Regions from separate parts of the Streptomyces sp. NBC_01471 genome, predicted to be linked through region 1. Evidence: riboswitches for the same ligand, from Rfam matches in the RefSeq annotation. Region 1 holds a riboswitch; the other holds the start of a gene.
The links. A riboswitch is a leader RNA that binds a small molecule or an ion and turns the genes downstream of it on or off. The one in region 1 is predicted to bind glycine.
Positions count from the first base shown of each region.

Region 1 (7,433 bases):
TATCGCCGCGCACCGCCCGCACCAGGTCGCGGACCTGCTGCCGGTGATGACGATGCGGCTGTCGCCCCCGCTGCTGAGCTCTCCCGCCTGACGGCCGCGATCACACCACCGGCGTGCCCCGTGACCACCTCAGGTCGCGGGGCGCGGCGCTCCTCCCACCCATCCGGACTAGCCCGGTCGGGCCACCTCCGAACCACCCGAAGAGCCAGTCGAGTTGAGCTGAACCGTCCGCACGGGTGATGCGTCCTTATGCTGTAGCAAGTGGTGCCGTGAAATCCCTGCGGATCGACGCCCGTGGGGCAACACTGGGACCACCGACTGAATACGGGGGGCGGCCATGAAATCCGCATCGAGCCGCAGGACACTCACTACAACGCAGCGAAAGAACGCATCCATGTGCCAGCACCAGCCCACCTGCCCGTCAGCCGCCTCCGCCGACCGGGAGGCCGCGCTCCTCGTGGCGCACCATCCGGAGCAGGGCTGGAGTCTGCTGTGCAACGGCGTTCTCATCTTCGAGGACACCGGTGAACTGCTGCCCGACGGCCGGATCATCGCGCCGCACCGCCCGGTGGGTTCGGGACTGGCGACCGCGGCCTGATCCCCTGCTCCATCCCGGAAAACAGAACAGAACTGGCAGAGACGACGAAGGGCCGGCCCGGGTGACATCCCCGAACCGGCCCTCCCGCATGTCCGTCAGCTGTCGTACGCGTCCAGCGGCGGGCAGGAGCAGACCAGGTTGCGGTCGCCGAAGGCCCCGTCGATCCGGCGCACCGGCGGCCAGTACTTGTCGGCCGGCGAGACACCGGCCGGGAAGACGGCCTCCTCGCGGGTGTACGCGTGGGTCCACTCACCGCCCAGCGCCGCCGCGGTGTGCGGGGCGTTGCGCAGCGGGTTGTCGTCCGCCGCCCACTCGCCCGACGCGACCTTCTCGATCTCGGCGCGGATCGCGATCATCGTGTCACAGAACCGGTCGAGCTCCGCCAGGTCCTCGCTCTCGGTGGGCTCGATCATCAGCGTTCCGGCCACCGGGAACGACATCGTCGGCGCGTGGAAGCCGTAGTCGATGAGGCGCTTGGCGATGTCGTCGACACTCACACCCGTCGCCTTCGACAGCGGCCGCAGATCGACGATGCACTCGTGCGCGACCAGCCCCTGGGGGCCCGTGTACAGCACCGGATAGTGCGGTTCGAGACGCTTGGCGATGTAGTTGGCGGCCAGCACCGCGACCTGCGTCGCCCGCTTGAGCCCCTCACCACCCATGAGACGTACGTACGCCCAGGAGATCGGCAGGATGCCGGCCGAGCCCCACGGTGCGGCCGAGACCGGACCGACGCCCGTCGCGGGACCGGCGGTCGGCTGGAGCGGGTGGTTGGGCAGGTACGGCGCCAGGTGGGCCCGTACGCCGACGGGGCCGACACCGGGGCCGCCGCCGCCGTGCGGGATGCAGAAGGTCTTGTGCAGATTGAGGTGCGAGACGTCCGAGCCGAACTTGCCGGGCTTGGCGAGCCCGACCAGCGCGTTCAGGTTGGCCCCGTCGACGTACACCTGGCCGCCCGCGTCGTGCACGGCGGCGCAGATGTCGGTGATGTGCTCCTCGAAGACACCGTGGGTCGACGGATAGGTGACCATCAGCACGGACAGCTCGTCGCGGTACTGCTCGATCTTGGCGTTCAGGTCCTCGACGTCGACGTCGCCGTCCTCGCGGGTCTTCACGACGACGACCTTCATACCGGCCATCACGGCGCTGGCGGCGTTGGTGCCGTGCGCCGACGACGGGATGAGGCAGACGGTACGCGCGGTGTCCCCGTTGGCGCGGTGGTAGGCCCGCACGGCCAGCAGACCGGCCAGCTCGCCCTGCGAGCCCGCGTTGGGCTGGAGCGAGACCTTGTCGTAGCCGGTGACCTCGGCGAGCTGTTCCTCCAGCTCGTGGATGAGCGTCAGATAGCCCTGCGCCTGCTCGACCGGGGCGAAGGGGTGCATCGCACCGAACTCGGGCCAGGTGACCGGCTCCATCTCGGTGGTGGCGTTGAGCTTCATGGTGCAGGAGCCGAGCGGGATCATGCCGCGGTCCAGCGCGTAGTCGCGGTCGGCGAGCTTGCGCAGGTAGCGCAGCATCGCCGTCTCGGAGCGGTGCTGGTGGAAGACCGGGTGGGTGAGGACGGTGTCCTGGCGCAGCAGCCCGGCGGGCAGCGCGTCGGCGGTCCGCTCGTCGAGCGCCTCGATGTCGCCCGCGGCGCCGAAGGCGGCCCAGACGGCGGCGAGCTGGGTGCGCGTGGTGGTCTCGTCGCAGGAGACGGAGATCAGGTCGGCGTCGACCTGGTGCAGGTTGACCCCGCCCGCGCGGGCGGCGGCGGCGACCTCGGCGGCCCTGCCGCCGGTCCGTACGGTGAGGGTGTCGAAGTAGTCGCCGTGCACGACGTCGACGCCCGCGGCCCGCAGCCCCTCGGCGAGGATGGCCGCGTACCGGTGGGTGCGCCGGGCGATCTCCCGCAGACCGTCCGGGCCGTGGTAGACCGCGTACATCCCGGCCATCACGGCGAGGAGCACCTGCGCGGTGCAGATGTTGCTGGTGGCCTTCTCGCGGCGGATGTGCTGCTCACGGGTCTGGAGGGCCAGCCGGTAGGCCTTGTTGCCGTCGGCGTCGACGGAGACACCGACGAGCCGCCCCGGCAGGCTGCGCGCGAACTTCTCGCGTACGGCCATGAACCCGGCGTGCGGACCGCCGAAGCCCATCGGGACGCCGAACCGCTGGGTCGTACCGACCGCGATGTCGGCGCCCAGCTCCCCGGGCGAGGTGAGCAGGGTCAGCGCCAGCAGATCGGCGGCGACGGTGACGACGGCGCCCAGCTCGTGCGCCTGCTCGATGACGGGGGCGATGTCGCGGACACGGCCGGAGGCGCCCGGGTACTGGAGCAGTACGCCGAAGACGCCGCGCTCGGCCACCGCGGCGGGGATGCCGTCTCCGAGGTCGGCGACGACGACCTCGACACCGGCCGGCTCGGCCCGAGTCCGGATCACTGCGACGGTCTGCGGCAGGGCGTCGGCGTCGACCAGGAAGACACCGTTCTTGACCTTGCCGACGCGGCGCGCGAGGGACATCGCCTCGGCCGCGGCGGTGCCTTCGTCCAGCAGCGAGGCGCCCGAGGTGGGCAGGCCCGTCAGGTCGGCGACAACGGTCTGGAAGTTCAGCAGCGCCTCCAGGCGCCCCTGCGAGATCTCCGGCTGGTAGGGCGTGTACGCCGTGTACCAGGCGGGGTTCTCCATGACGTTGCGCAGGATGACCGGCGGGGTGAACGTGCCGTAGTAGCCGAGGCCGATCATCGGGGCGAGGACCTGGTTGCGGTCGGCCAGGGAACGCAGCTCGGCGAGGACCTCGGCCTCGGTCCGCGCGTCCGGGAGGTTCAGCGCCTCGGCGCTCTTGATGACCTCGGGCACGGCGGCCGAGGTGAGCTCCGAGAGCGATCCGTAGCCGACCTGGGCGAGCATCTTGGCCTGGGCCTCTGCGTCGGGCCCGATATGGCGCTGCTCGAAGGGGATGCCACGCTCCAGCTGGGAGAGCGGAATGCGGTGGGCAGTCATGGCGGAGGCCTCCTGGTCGTTACGACCTGCGAGGGGTACCACGGCACGGGTACCCGGACGGCCTCCCCCTCTGTCATCTCAACCTGAGAGTTTCACGGGCCCGTCGCTCGACGTGCCCGCTTTCACCGTCGGTGAGGTAGGGATCCGGACGTGCCCGCCCGACGCCCGCCCTGCTTTCCAGAGTGACCTCGTCCGCGCGGTACGTGTGCCTGAGAGATTCCGGGGAGGATTTGCTCCTTCGGCGCCCACGGACAAAGCGTCCGAAGGGCTCTCCCGCGCGGGGTCAGCAGCCACTGGTCAGCCTACCAGCGAGCCACTTCGCACGGTGTTCGAGTGGCCGATACCACGGATCTGGACTTCCCTGAGGGGGAGACCTTCGCAGGGGGCGGGGTACATCGTGATCCGTTGCGATCAGTTGGAGGGACCGTGCAGACCGACATAGATCCGCGCAGCCTGATCGGACGCAAGGCGTTCGACCGCAGTGGCCTCAAAATAGGCACCGTGGACGAGGTCTACCTCGACGACGCCACCGGAGTGCCCGAGTGGGCCGCGGTCCGCACCGGGCTGTTCAGCCGGGACGCGTTCGTCCCCCTGAAGCCGAGCGAACTCGTCAGGGAAACCCTGCGGGTGCCCTTCGACCGCACCCTGATCAAGGAAGCACCGGACTTCGGTGTCGGCCGCCATCTCTCGCCCGAGCAGGAGCTCCAGCTCTACCACCACTACGGGCTCGGTATCTCCGCCCCCACGCCGCCGCCCCCCGACCGGGACTTCGGCCGGCTCGCGGGCGAAGAGGAACGCACCTGACCCTCCGGATCCGCCCCCGGCGGTGCTGTCTCCTCAGGACCCTCCGGATTTCCGGGCTTCTCGCCGGTGTCCGCTTCCCTCCCCCCTGGCGTCCCGTCCGGTCCGTCCGGATCCGGATCGGCCGGGGCAGCCCGGACCAGCGGCAGCGGATCCGACGGCCTGAGGGCGGGATCATCGACCCCGAAGGTCCGCACCCGGCCGGGCCCGGTCGCGTACGGGTCCTCGAAGCGCACCGTCACCCGGCCGACGCCGCTGCCCTGCACCCATCCCGCGCCGTACTCGTCGTGGTGCACGTCGTGCCCGGCGAGCCAGCGGCGCCCGGTGCCGGCCGGCGGCTCGTCCGGAGACGGCGCCGGCGCCGCCGCGGGCCCGGACGGCGCCTCGTCCACCGTGGACTCCCGCACGGCGGCCCGCTCCGTGGCCGCCTGCGCGAACAGGTCCTCCTGGGTGAAGTCCGCGAGGCCGGTGACGCCCACCCCGAGCAGCCTCACCCCGCCCGTGGTGTCCACGCTCTCCAGCAGCCGCCCCGCGGCCTCCCGTACGACCTCAGGGTCGTCCGTGGGCCCCCGGAGCGTCTCGGACCGGGTCAGCGTCGAGAAGTCGTACCGCCGGACCTTCAGCACCACCGTCCGCCCGGACCGCCCGGCGGCCCGCAACCGCTCCACGCACCGGCCTGCCAGCCGCACCACCTCCGCCCGCACCCGCACCCGGTCGTGCAGGTCCACATCGAAGGTGTCCTCCACCGAGACCGATTTGGTGTCCCGCTCGGACACCACAGGGCGGTCGTCGTGGCCGAGCGCCATCCGGTACAGCGAGGCGCCGTGCGCCTTGCCCAGCAGCCGGACGAGCTCGTCCTCACCGGCTTCGGCCAGATGGGACACGGTGGTCATCCCGGCCCTGCGCAGATGCTCACCGGTCGCCGGACCCACGCCCGGCAGGATCCGTACGGACAGGGGCGCCAGCAGCTCGCGCTCGGTGCCCGGCTGTATCAGGACCAGACCGTCGGGCTTGGCCCGCTCCGACCCGATCTTCGCCAGCATCTTGGAGCCGGCGAGACCCACCGACCCGCTGAGCCCCGTCACCGCCAGGATGTCCCGGCGCAGCTGCTCACCGGCGCGCCGGGCCGATCGCGTGCCGTCGGCGACCCCGCCAGCCTCCAGGTCCACGAAGGCCTCGTCCAGACTCAGCGGCTCGACCAGCGGCGAGAGACGGCCGAGCAGCTCCATGACCTGGATGCTCACCTCTCGGTAGAGCGCGAAGCGCGGCACCAGGTAGGCGGCGTTCGGACAGAGCCTGCGGGCCTGCGCCATCGGCATCGCCGAATGCACCCCGAACCGCCTGGCCTCGTACGAGGCCGTCGACACGACTCCGCGCGGTCCCAGTCCGCCGACCACCACCGGCTTTCCGCGCAGGCTCGGCTTCGCCGCCTGTTCCGCGGCGGCGAAGAAGGCATCCATGTCCAGATGCAGGATGGTGGGCGCGGCTCTCACACCACCGATGCTGCCTCACGGCACTGACAATCGGGCCCCCGCAGCGCGGAGGCCCGTCAGACGGCGCGGTTGCGGCGCCGGGCCAGCTCGTCGGACGGGTTGTGGCCGATCAGGGTCTCGCCGGTGTCGACCCGCTCGCCGTGCAGCTGCGAGAGGGCGCTCTCCACGTCCCGCCACACGACTCCGACGGCGATCCCGAAGATTCCCTGGCCCCCCTGCAGAAGGCCGACCACCTCGTCCGGCGAGGTGCACTCGTACACCGTCGCGCCATCGCTCATCAGCGTCATCCGGTCGAGATCGCGGGGGCCCCGGTCTCTGAGGTGGTGGACCGCCGTACGGATGTTCTGGAGTGCCACACCGGTGTCCAGGAACCGCTTCACGATCTTGAGGACGACCACGTCCCGGAAGCTGTAGAGACGCTGGGTGCCCGACCCCTGGGCGGGCCGCACGCTCGGCTCGACCAGTCCCGTACGCGCCCAGTAGTCGAGCTGCCGGTAGGTGATACCGGCCGCCGCGCAGGCGGTCGGCCCCCGGTAGCCGACGGTGTCGGTCGTCGGTTCGGCCGTTGAGCCGTGAAGCGGATACGGCACTCCGACCCCCGGACCCAGTCCGGGGAGATCCCCTGCCACATCTTCGCCGGTGCTTCTCACGCCGACCTCCGTCCTTGAACTGCCCACTCGACGGTAGGCAGTCACTTGAGGTGCGTCAACGATCGCCACACTCGGCACGCCGAGTGATAATCACCCTAAGAGGGGTTTCGTGTGCCCCTCTTCCGGGAACGGCTTGCCGGATGCGCTGACGACCCGAGCGGAGCGTCACTGGCTGTTGGTCCCGAAGTCCTCCGGAGAGATCTGGTCGAGGAACTCGCGGAACTTCTCCACCTCGTCCTCCTGCTCGTCCGGGATGGCGATTCCCGCATCGTCCAGCACCCCGTCACTGCCGTAGATCGGCGTCCCGGTGCGCAGGGCGAGCGCTATGGCGTCGGAGGGCCTCGCACTCACCTCGACCCCGCTCGCGAAGACCAGCTCCGCGAAGAAGACCCCGTCACGCAGGTCGGTGATGCGTACTTCCGTGAGCTCCTGGCCGACCGCTTCGAGGACATCCTTGAAGAGGTCGTGGGTCAGCGGCCTTGCTGGAGCCATGCCCTGCTGGGCGAAGGCGATTGCAGTCGCTTCACCAGGGCCGATCCAGATAGGGAGATACCGGTCGCCTCCCACTTCACGCAGGAGCACGATCGGTTGGTTGGAGGGCATTTCCACCCGGACACCCACAACGTCGAGCTCGTTCACACAGCAACCCTAGGACGTGCCCGGCAGGTTTGGGTAGTCGGGGCACCCTCATGATCAGTACAACCGCACCCGGAGCGAGGTCTGCACGAGGGCCGCGTGCAGCCGTACGGTCAGTGCTGCCAGGTCCTTCGTGGTGGTTTCCGCATCGGCTCTGGTCTGCGGATTGCGATTCAGCCGAAGGGGGGCGACGACCTGCTCGATCAGCCCGGACTCACGATCCGCAGCCGCTTTCATGGCACGCAGATGCCGCGGTTCCAGACCGAACCGGCCC
Region 1 is NZ_CP109450.1:6,947,652-6,955,084, reverse strand. Features, by position in the region: gene OG285_RS31220 (hypothetical protein) at 1-91, shown strand, start outside; gene OG285_RS31215 (DUF5999 family protein) at 395-598, shown strand; gene gcvP (aminomethyl-transferring glycine dehydrogenase) at 694-3,579, opposite strand; glycine riboswitch at 3,767-3,865, opposite strand; gene OG285_RS31205 (PRC-barrel domain-containing protein) at 4,006-4,383, shown strand; gene OG285_RS31200 (DNA polymerase IV) at 4,299-5,873, opposite strand; gene OG285_RS31195 (MerR family transcriptional regulator) at 5,930-6,502, opposite strand; gene OG285_RS31190 (bifunctional nuclease family protein) at 6,689-7,162, opposite strand; gene OG285_RS31185 (MerR family transcriptional regulator) at 7,217-7,433, opposite strand, start outside.

Region 2 (7,433 bases), 5.0 Mb from region 1:
GCCATCCGGTCCGTGCGGTTCCGGCCGATCCGCGCGCCGGTCGTCCCACGCATCAGACCAGCTTAGGCGGCCGTTGGTTCCCGGTGCCCGTGCGGCACCGGACCTCCGGCCCCCCGTGGTTCTCGCCCCTACAGCACCGGCCCCGCGGCATCGGCCCTGACGTAGAACGGCCTGACCCTCTCCAGCATCCAGTCCGCGACCGGGTCCTGAGCCACGTCCAGCAGGACGAGGTTGACCGGCCAGGGCACCTCGACCCGGTGCAGGGCCCGGCCGAGCGCGTCCATCGGGGCGTTGCGCCCCGCGCCGTCCCACGTCGCGAACTCGACCCCGACGAAGAGGACCGGGTCGCCGCCCTCGATGGAGGCGAGGGCCCGGCGCGCCGAGCGGACCACGCCGGACTCCTCGAACTCGCCGGCGGCGGCGGACAGGAAGTCGACCGGCTCCTCCTGCCAGTCCGGCTCGAAGAGCCGCACCCGGCCGCCGGTCGCGGGCCCGTCGAGGGAGGTCCGGCCGCTCCGGCACAGTTCGGCCACGGCGGGCGGCGGCAGCGGCATGCCGATCGCACCGCCCGGGTTCACCGCGACGCCCAGCTGCGGCGGCAGCCCCCGGGCGAACTCGACCGCCGGGGCCACCGCGAAGGAGTAGTGCGAGCCGACGCACTGGAGGAACTGCGCCTCGGAGCTGAAGACGGGGACATAGGCCCCGCCCTCGATCTCCACGGTGGGCAGGTCGAGCGAACCGCTCTCCTGCCCACCGCCGTTGGGCAGCGGGACCCAGAGGTTGCTGCGCCCCAGCACCTCGATCAGCCGGCCGCCCGCGGCGGGGTTCCCGACCGAAGCGGTCAGAACCTCTTCGAGCTCATTTCCCGGCCATGCCATGTCCACCGAGGTATCCCCTTCTCACCTGTTCACCTGCCGACCGACCCTAACGGCCTCCCCCACGATAGAGAGGGGGGCCCGGTCGGACCGCCGCCCCGAACCCGATCAGGCGCAGTACGGCCGCCGCGTCGCGGTCGAGCAGCACGACCGAACCGCACCCCTCGGGCAGCCGCGCCCGCTCGGCGTCCCGGACCAGCCCGGCGACCGCCCTGCGGTGCCGGGCGAAGGCGTACGCGGAGACCTTCCGGCCGCGCTCCGCCTGACCGGCCAGCGCCACTCCGGGTGCCACGTCGAGCAGCAGCAGATGCAGGGCCCTGCGGCGGCGCCGTGCCGCACGGGCCAGCAGGGCCCGCACCCAGGGGTGCGTACCGCAGTCGTGCACGACGACACCGGCGCCCGAGCGCAGAGTGCGCCACAGCCTGCCGTAGTGGGCGGCCCGCACCAGCGGGCGGTAGCTCCAGTACGGCAGGCAACGGGGCATCCGGCGCTCCCAGCGGTCCCGGGTGTCCTGCGAGTCGATCCCGTGCGCCCCGGCGGCCCTGCGTAAGAGCGTGGACTTGCCGCTGCCCGGCAGGCCGGACAGGACCACCACGTCCCCGGCGGCGAACACCAGGCGGTGCGGGCTGCGGCCCGCCCGCCGGCGCAGGTCCCGTACCTCGGGCGGCCCGCGCCGGGCCGTCTTCCGGCCGGGCCGTACCGTCCGTTCGGGCCACACCGTCCCCCCGGGCGGGACGGGCACCCCCGGCCCGCCGGATGCCGTGTCCGGCGCCGCGTCCGCCGCCGGATCCGTACGCCACTCCTGCCCCACCATGGCCGCTCCCCCTGTCGGGCCACCCGCACTGCCTGCGTCTTTCTGCATACCCCCGCTGAGGAAGTGTAAAGAAAGAGTAATGCGACACCAGTGAGGCGCCGCCCGCCCGGCATGCGATGATGTGCGCGCCAACTCCATACAGGCCGTTCGAATCCGCGCGGGAGAGTCCCCGGCCACTGGCCGGGGCGCCGAAGGAGCAAGTCCCTCCCTTGTAATCTCTCAGGCCCCGTACCGCGCGGACGAGGCAGATCTGAAAAGCGGGCCGCCCTGCGGTCCCACCCAAGGTGCAAGCCGCGCGCTCCCGACAGGCGCCGGCGAACCTCTCAGGTTCCGATGACAGATGGGGAGGATCGTCCTCGTCTGTCATGCCCCGGGAGTACCGCATATGAGCCCCACGCCCCGTCTCACAGCACTCGACGCCCTGCACCGGTCACTGGGCGCGACCATGACCGACTTCGCGGGCTGGGACATGCCGCTGCGCTACGGCAGTGAGCGCGACGAGCACAACGCCGTACGGACGCACGCCGGCCTCTTCGACCTCTCCCACATGGGCGAGATCACCGTCAGCGGTCCGCAGGCCGTGCGGCTGCTCGACTACGCGCTGGTCGGGAACATCGGCACCGTCGGCAACGGCCGTGCCCGCTACACCATGATCTGCCAGGAGGACGGCGGGATCCTGGACGACCTGATCGTGTACCGGCTCAGCGAGCAGGAGTACATGGTCGTCGCCAACGCCGGCAACGCGCAGGTGGTCCTGGACGCCCTGACCGCCCGCGCGGGCGGCTTCGACGCCGTCGTACGGGACGACCGCGACGCGTACGCCCTGCTGGCCGTACAGGGCCCGGAATCCTCCGGCATCCTGAAATCGCTCACGGACGCCGACCTGGACGGGCTGAAGTACTACGCGGGCCTGCCCGGCACCGTCGCCGGTGTCCAGGCGCTCATCGCCAGGACCGGCTACACGGGCGAGGACGGGTTCGAGCTGTTCGTCGCCCCCTCCGACGCCGAGAAGGTCTGGCAGGCGCTGACGGAGGCGGGCACGCCGGCCGGCCTGGTGCCCTGTGGCCTCTCCTGCCGCGACACACTGCGCCTGGAGGCGGGCATGCCGCTCTACGGTCATGAGCTGACCACGGCGCTGACCCCCTTCGACGCCGGTCTCGGCCGGGTCGTCAAGTTCGAGAAGGAGGGCGACTTCGTCGGGCGTACGTCCCTGGAGGCCGCCGCCGAGCGCGCCGCCGCGGCCCCGCCGCGCAAGCTGGTCGGCCTGATCGCCGAGGGCCGCCGGGTCCCCCGCGCGGGCTACCAGGTCGTCGCGGACGGCCAGGTCGTCGGCGAGGTCACGTCGGGCGCCCCTTCGCCGACCCTGGGCAGGCCGATCGCCATCGCGTACGTCGACGCGGCCCACGCCGAGCCCGGCACGTCCGGGGTGGGCGTGGACATCCGCGGTACGCATGAGCCGTACGAGGTCGTGGCCCTCCCCTTCTACAAGCGCCAGAAGTGACCCACACCATCTCAGCCCGTAAGACCACTGTTCACCAGCACTCCCCCGCATCCAGGAGAATCAGGTCATGAGCAACCCCCAGCAGCTGCGTTACAGCAAGGAGCACGAGTGGCTGTCGGTCGCCGAGGACGGCGTCTCGACGGTCGGCATCACGGAGTTCGCGGCCAACGCGCTCGGTGACGTCGTCTTCGCCCAGCTCCCTGAGGTCGGTGACACGGTCACCGCGGGTGAGACCTGCGGCGAGCTGGAGTCGACCAAGTCGGTCAGCGATCTGTACGCCCCGGTCTCCGGTGAGATCACCGCGGTCAACCAGGACGTCGTCGACGACCCGTCGCTGGTGAACACCGCCCCGTACGAGGGTGGTTGGCTGTTCAAGGTGAGCGTCACCGGCGAGCCGGACGACCTGCTCTCCGCCGACGAGTACGCCGCTTTCTCCGCCGGCAACTAGGGACTAGGGACTATTGATGTCACTTCTTGATTCCTCCCTCCACGAGCTCGACCCGGACGTCGCCGCCGCTGTCGACGCCGAGCTGGTCCGCCAGCAGTCCACCCTCGAAATGATCGCCTCGGAGAACTTCGCTCCGGTCGCGGTCATGGAGGCCCAGGGCTCCGTCCTCACCAACAAGTACGCCGAGGGCTACCCGGGCCGCCGCTACTACGGCGGCTGCGAACACGTCGACGTCATCGAGACGATCGCGATCGACCGCGTCAAGGCGCTCTTCGGCGCCGAGCACGCGAACGTCCAGCCCCACTCGGGCGCCCAGGCGAACGCTGCCGCGATGTTCGCGCTGCTCAAGCCCGGCGACACGATCATGGGTCTGAACCTCGCCCACGGCGGGCACCTGACCCACGGGATGAAGATCAACTTCTCCGGCAAGCTCTACAACGTGGTCGCGTACCACGTCGACGAGGAGACCGGCGAGGTCGACATGGCCGAGGTCGCCCGCCTCGCCAAGGAGTCCCAGCCGAAGCTGATCGTGGCCGGCTGGTCCGCCTACCCGCGCCAGCTGGACTTCGCCGCTTTCCGGCGGATCGCCGACGAGGTCGGCGCGTACCTGATGGTCGACATGGCGCACTTCGCGGGCCTGGTGGCCGCGGGGCTGCACCCCTCGCCCGTCCCGCACGCGCACGTCGTCACCACGACCACGCACAAGACGCTGGGCGGCCCGCGCGGTGGCGTGATCCTCTCCACCGCCGAGCTGGCGAAGAAGATCAACTCCGCGGTCTTCCCCGGTCAGCAGGGCGGCCCGCTGGAGCACGTGATCGCGGCCAAGGCGGTCTCCTTCAAGGTCGCGGCGACGGACGAGTTCAAGGAGCGCCAGCAGCGCACCCTGGACGGCGCCCGCATCCTGGCCGAGCGTCTGGTACAGGCCGATGTCACCGAGCACGGTGTCTCGGTCCTCTCCGGCGGCACCGACGTGCACCTGGTCCTGGTGGATCTGCGCAACTCGGAGCTGGACGGCCAGCAGGCCGAGGACCGTCTCCACGAGATCGGCATCACGGTCAACCGCAACGCCGTCCCGAACGACCCCCGCCCGCCGATGGTCACGTCGGGGCTGCGGATCGGTACGCCGGCGCTGGCCACCCGCGGTCTCCAGGCCGAGGACTTCTCCGAGGTCGCGGACATCATCGCGGCCGCGCTGAAGCCGGCCTACGACCGGGAGGCGCTGGCCGCCCGGGTCTCCGCACTGGCTGAGAAGTTCCCGCTCTACCCCGGGCTGAAGTAGGACCGTTTCGGTCCTGATCAGTACGGTTTTGTACGAACCACGGGGCACCCCGCACACTGGACAGTGAGCGGGGTGCCCCGCACCACGTAGGCGCCGCGCTCGCTGCTGTACCGCGCCACCTCTGCACCACCCCGGCAGACAACGGCGTCTACCCACACCAAGGAGTCCTCCCGTGGCCATATCGGTCTTCGACCTCTTCTCGGTCGGCATCGGCCCCTCCAGCTCCCACACGGTGGGCCCCATGCGGGCCGCCCGGATGTTCGCCGCCCGCCTGAAGAACGAGGGCCTGCTGGCCCACACCGGCTCGGTCCGCGCCGAGCTCTTCGGCTCGCTGGGCGCGACGGGCCACGGACACGGCACCCCCAAGGCGGTGCTCCTCGGCCTGGAGGGCGAGTCCCCCCGCACGGTCGACGTCGAGCACGCCGACGCGCGCATCGAGCAGATCCGCACCAGTGGCCGCATCAACCTCCTCGGTGCGCACGAGATCGCCTTCGACTACGACACGGACCTGGTCCTGCACCGGCGCAAGGCCCTGCCGTACCACGCGAACGGGATGACGGTCTTCGCGTACGACACCGAGGGCGCCCCGCTCCTGGAGAAGACGTACTACTCGGTGGGCGGCGGTTTCGTGGTGGACGAGGACGCCGTCGGCGAGGACCGCATCGTCCTCGACGACACCGTCCTGAAGCACCCCTTCCGCACGGGCGACGAGCTGCTGCGGCTGACCCGGGAGACGGGTCTGTCCATCTCGGCGCTGATGCTGGAGAACGAGAAGGCCTGGCGCACCGAGGCGGAAATCCGGGCAGGGCTGCTGGACATCTGGGGCGTCATGCAGTCGTGTGTCGCCCGCGGCATGTCCCGTGAGGGCATCCTCCCCGGCGGCCTCAAGGTCCGCCGCCGCGCGGCCAATTCGGCCCGCCAGCTGCGCGCCGAGGGCGAGCCGCTCGCCCGCGCCATGGAGTGGATCACGCTCTACGCGATGGCCGTGAACGAGGAGAACGCGGCGGGCGGCCGTGTCGTCACCGCCCCGACGAACGGCGCGGCCGGCATCATCCCCGCCGTTCTGCACTACTACATGAACTTCATCCCCGGAGCCGACGAGGACGGCATCGTCCGTTTCCTGCTCTCCGCCGGTGCCATCGGCATGCTCTTCAAGGAGAACGCCTCGATCTCCGGCGCCGAGGTCGGCTGCCAGGGCGAGGTCGGCTCCGCCTGCTCCATGGCGGCGGGCGCGCTGGCCGAGGTCCTGGGCGGCTCTCCCGAGAAGGTGGAGAACGCGGCGGAGATCGGCATGGAACACAACCTCGGCCTGACCTGCGACCCGGTCGGCGGACTCGTCCAGATCCCGTGCATCGAGCGGAACGGCATGGCGGCGGTCAAGGCGGTCACGGCGGCCAAGATGGCGATGCGCGGAGACGGCAGCCACAAGGTCTCCCTGGACAAGGTCATCAAGACGATGAAGGAGACCGGCGCCGACATGTCGGTCAAGTACAAGGAGACGGCGCGGGGCGGGCTCGCGGTGAACATCATCGAGTGCTGAGGGTCAGCCCCTGGTCAGGGGCTTCTCGGCTTTCCTCCGCACCGGGGACCTCACCTGCCGCGACACCGGCCGAGGGGGACGGCAGGCCGCCCAGAGCAAGCCGAAGTGTCAGGCGTCAGACTCGTTCGAGGGCGCGGGTATCGCCCGGAACACCCAGGTCCGGTAGGACCAGAATCTGAAGAGTGTGGCGATTCCGATGCCGATGAATTTGAAGACGTTGCTCTGGAGCGGGCTGTCCCATCCGAAGCCATAGGTCGCCAGATAGAGAACACCGTTCTCTATCACCAGGCCAATGGCGCTGAACAGCAGAAAGAGACCCATCTCGCGGGTGCAGCCACTTTTGTCCCGTTCCCGGTAGGCGAAGTAACGGAATCCTATGTAATTGAAGACGATCGAAACGACGGTGGCGAGCACACTCGCGCTCACCACCGGTATCGAGGTGGTGTGGCGCAGGAGGTTGAACACAAGGAGGTTGACCGCTACACCAGACACGCCGACAGCAGCGAATTTCGCGACCTCCCGCGCCTTCGGAGGCGGCGATGTGACTCGTACCGCTTGCTCGCCTCGTACAGCCATGGGCGCAGTTCCTTCGGAGGGGCGTGGCAGCAGCGTCAATGCCGCCGGGGTGGAGAACCGCCTTGGGTCCACGCGTCCGGCCGTCACCGCCGTCGTCCCATCGATCAGACCGTCGGAGCGAGTCGGAGGAGCCGCGCGATGCTGCGGCGGCGGTTTGCGGCCGCGATGCGGTGGCGCTCCCCCGTGGGGTGCCGCGCCGTACCGTCCCCTCCAGGCTCCCACTGGGAGCCTGCCTGTCAAGGCGATCAAGAAGTGACGGGAACGGGGCAGCCGCCGGGCACATGGTTCCGGCTTCCCGGGGGGTGTCCCCCTCCTGCCGATCCACCGGTGCGCCGGATGTTCTCCGGGCGGGCGGGTCGGCGATCGTCGTTCCCCGGTACGGTCCTGTCGATCGCGAATG
Region 2 is NZ_CP109450.1:1,995,304-2,002,736, forward strand. Features, by position in the region: gene OG285_RS08770 (enhanced serine sensitivity protein SseB) at 129-878, opposite strand; gene OG285_RS08775 (AAA family ATPase) at 925-1,689, opposite strand; glycine riboswitch at 1,838-1,933, shown strand; gene gcvT (glycine cleavage system aminomethyltransferase GcvT) at 2,075-3,190, shown strand; gene gcvH (glycine cleavage system protein GcvH) at 3,258-3,638, shown strand; gene glyA (serine hydroxymethyltransferase) at 3,655-4,917, shown strand; gene OG285_RS08795 (L-serine ammonia-lyase) at 5,090-6,457, shown strand; gene OG285_RS08800 (GtrA family protein) at 6,566-7,033, opposite strand.
Region 2: another riboswitch for glycine. It lies ahead of gcvT (glycine cleavage system aminomethyltransferase GcvT); the one in region 1 lies ahead of gcvP (aminomethyl-transferring glycine dehydrogenase).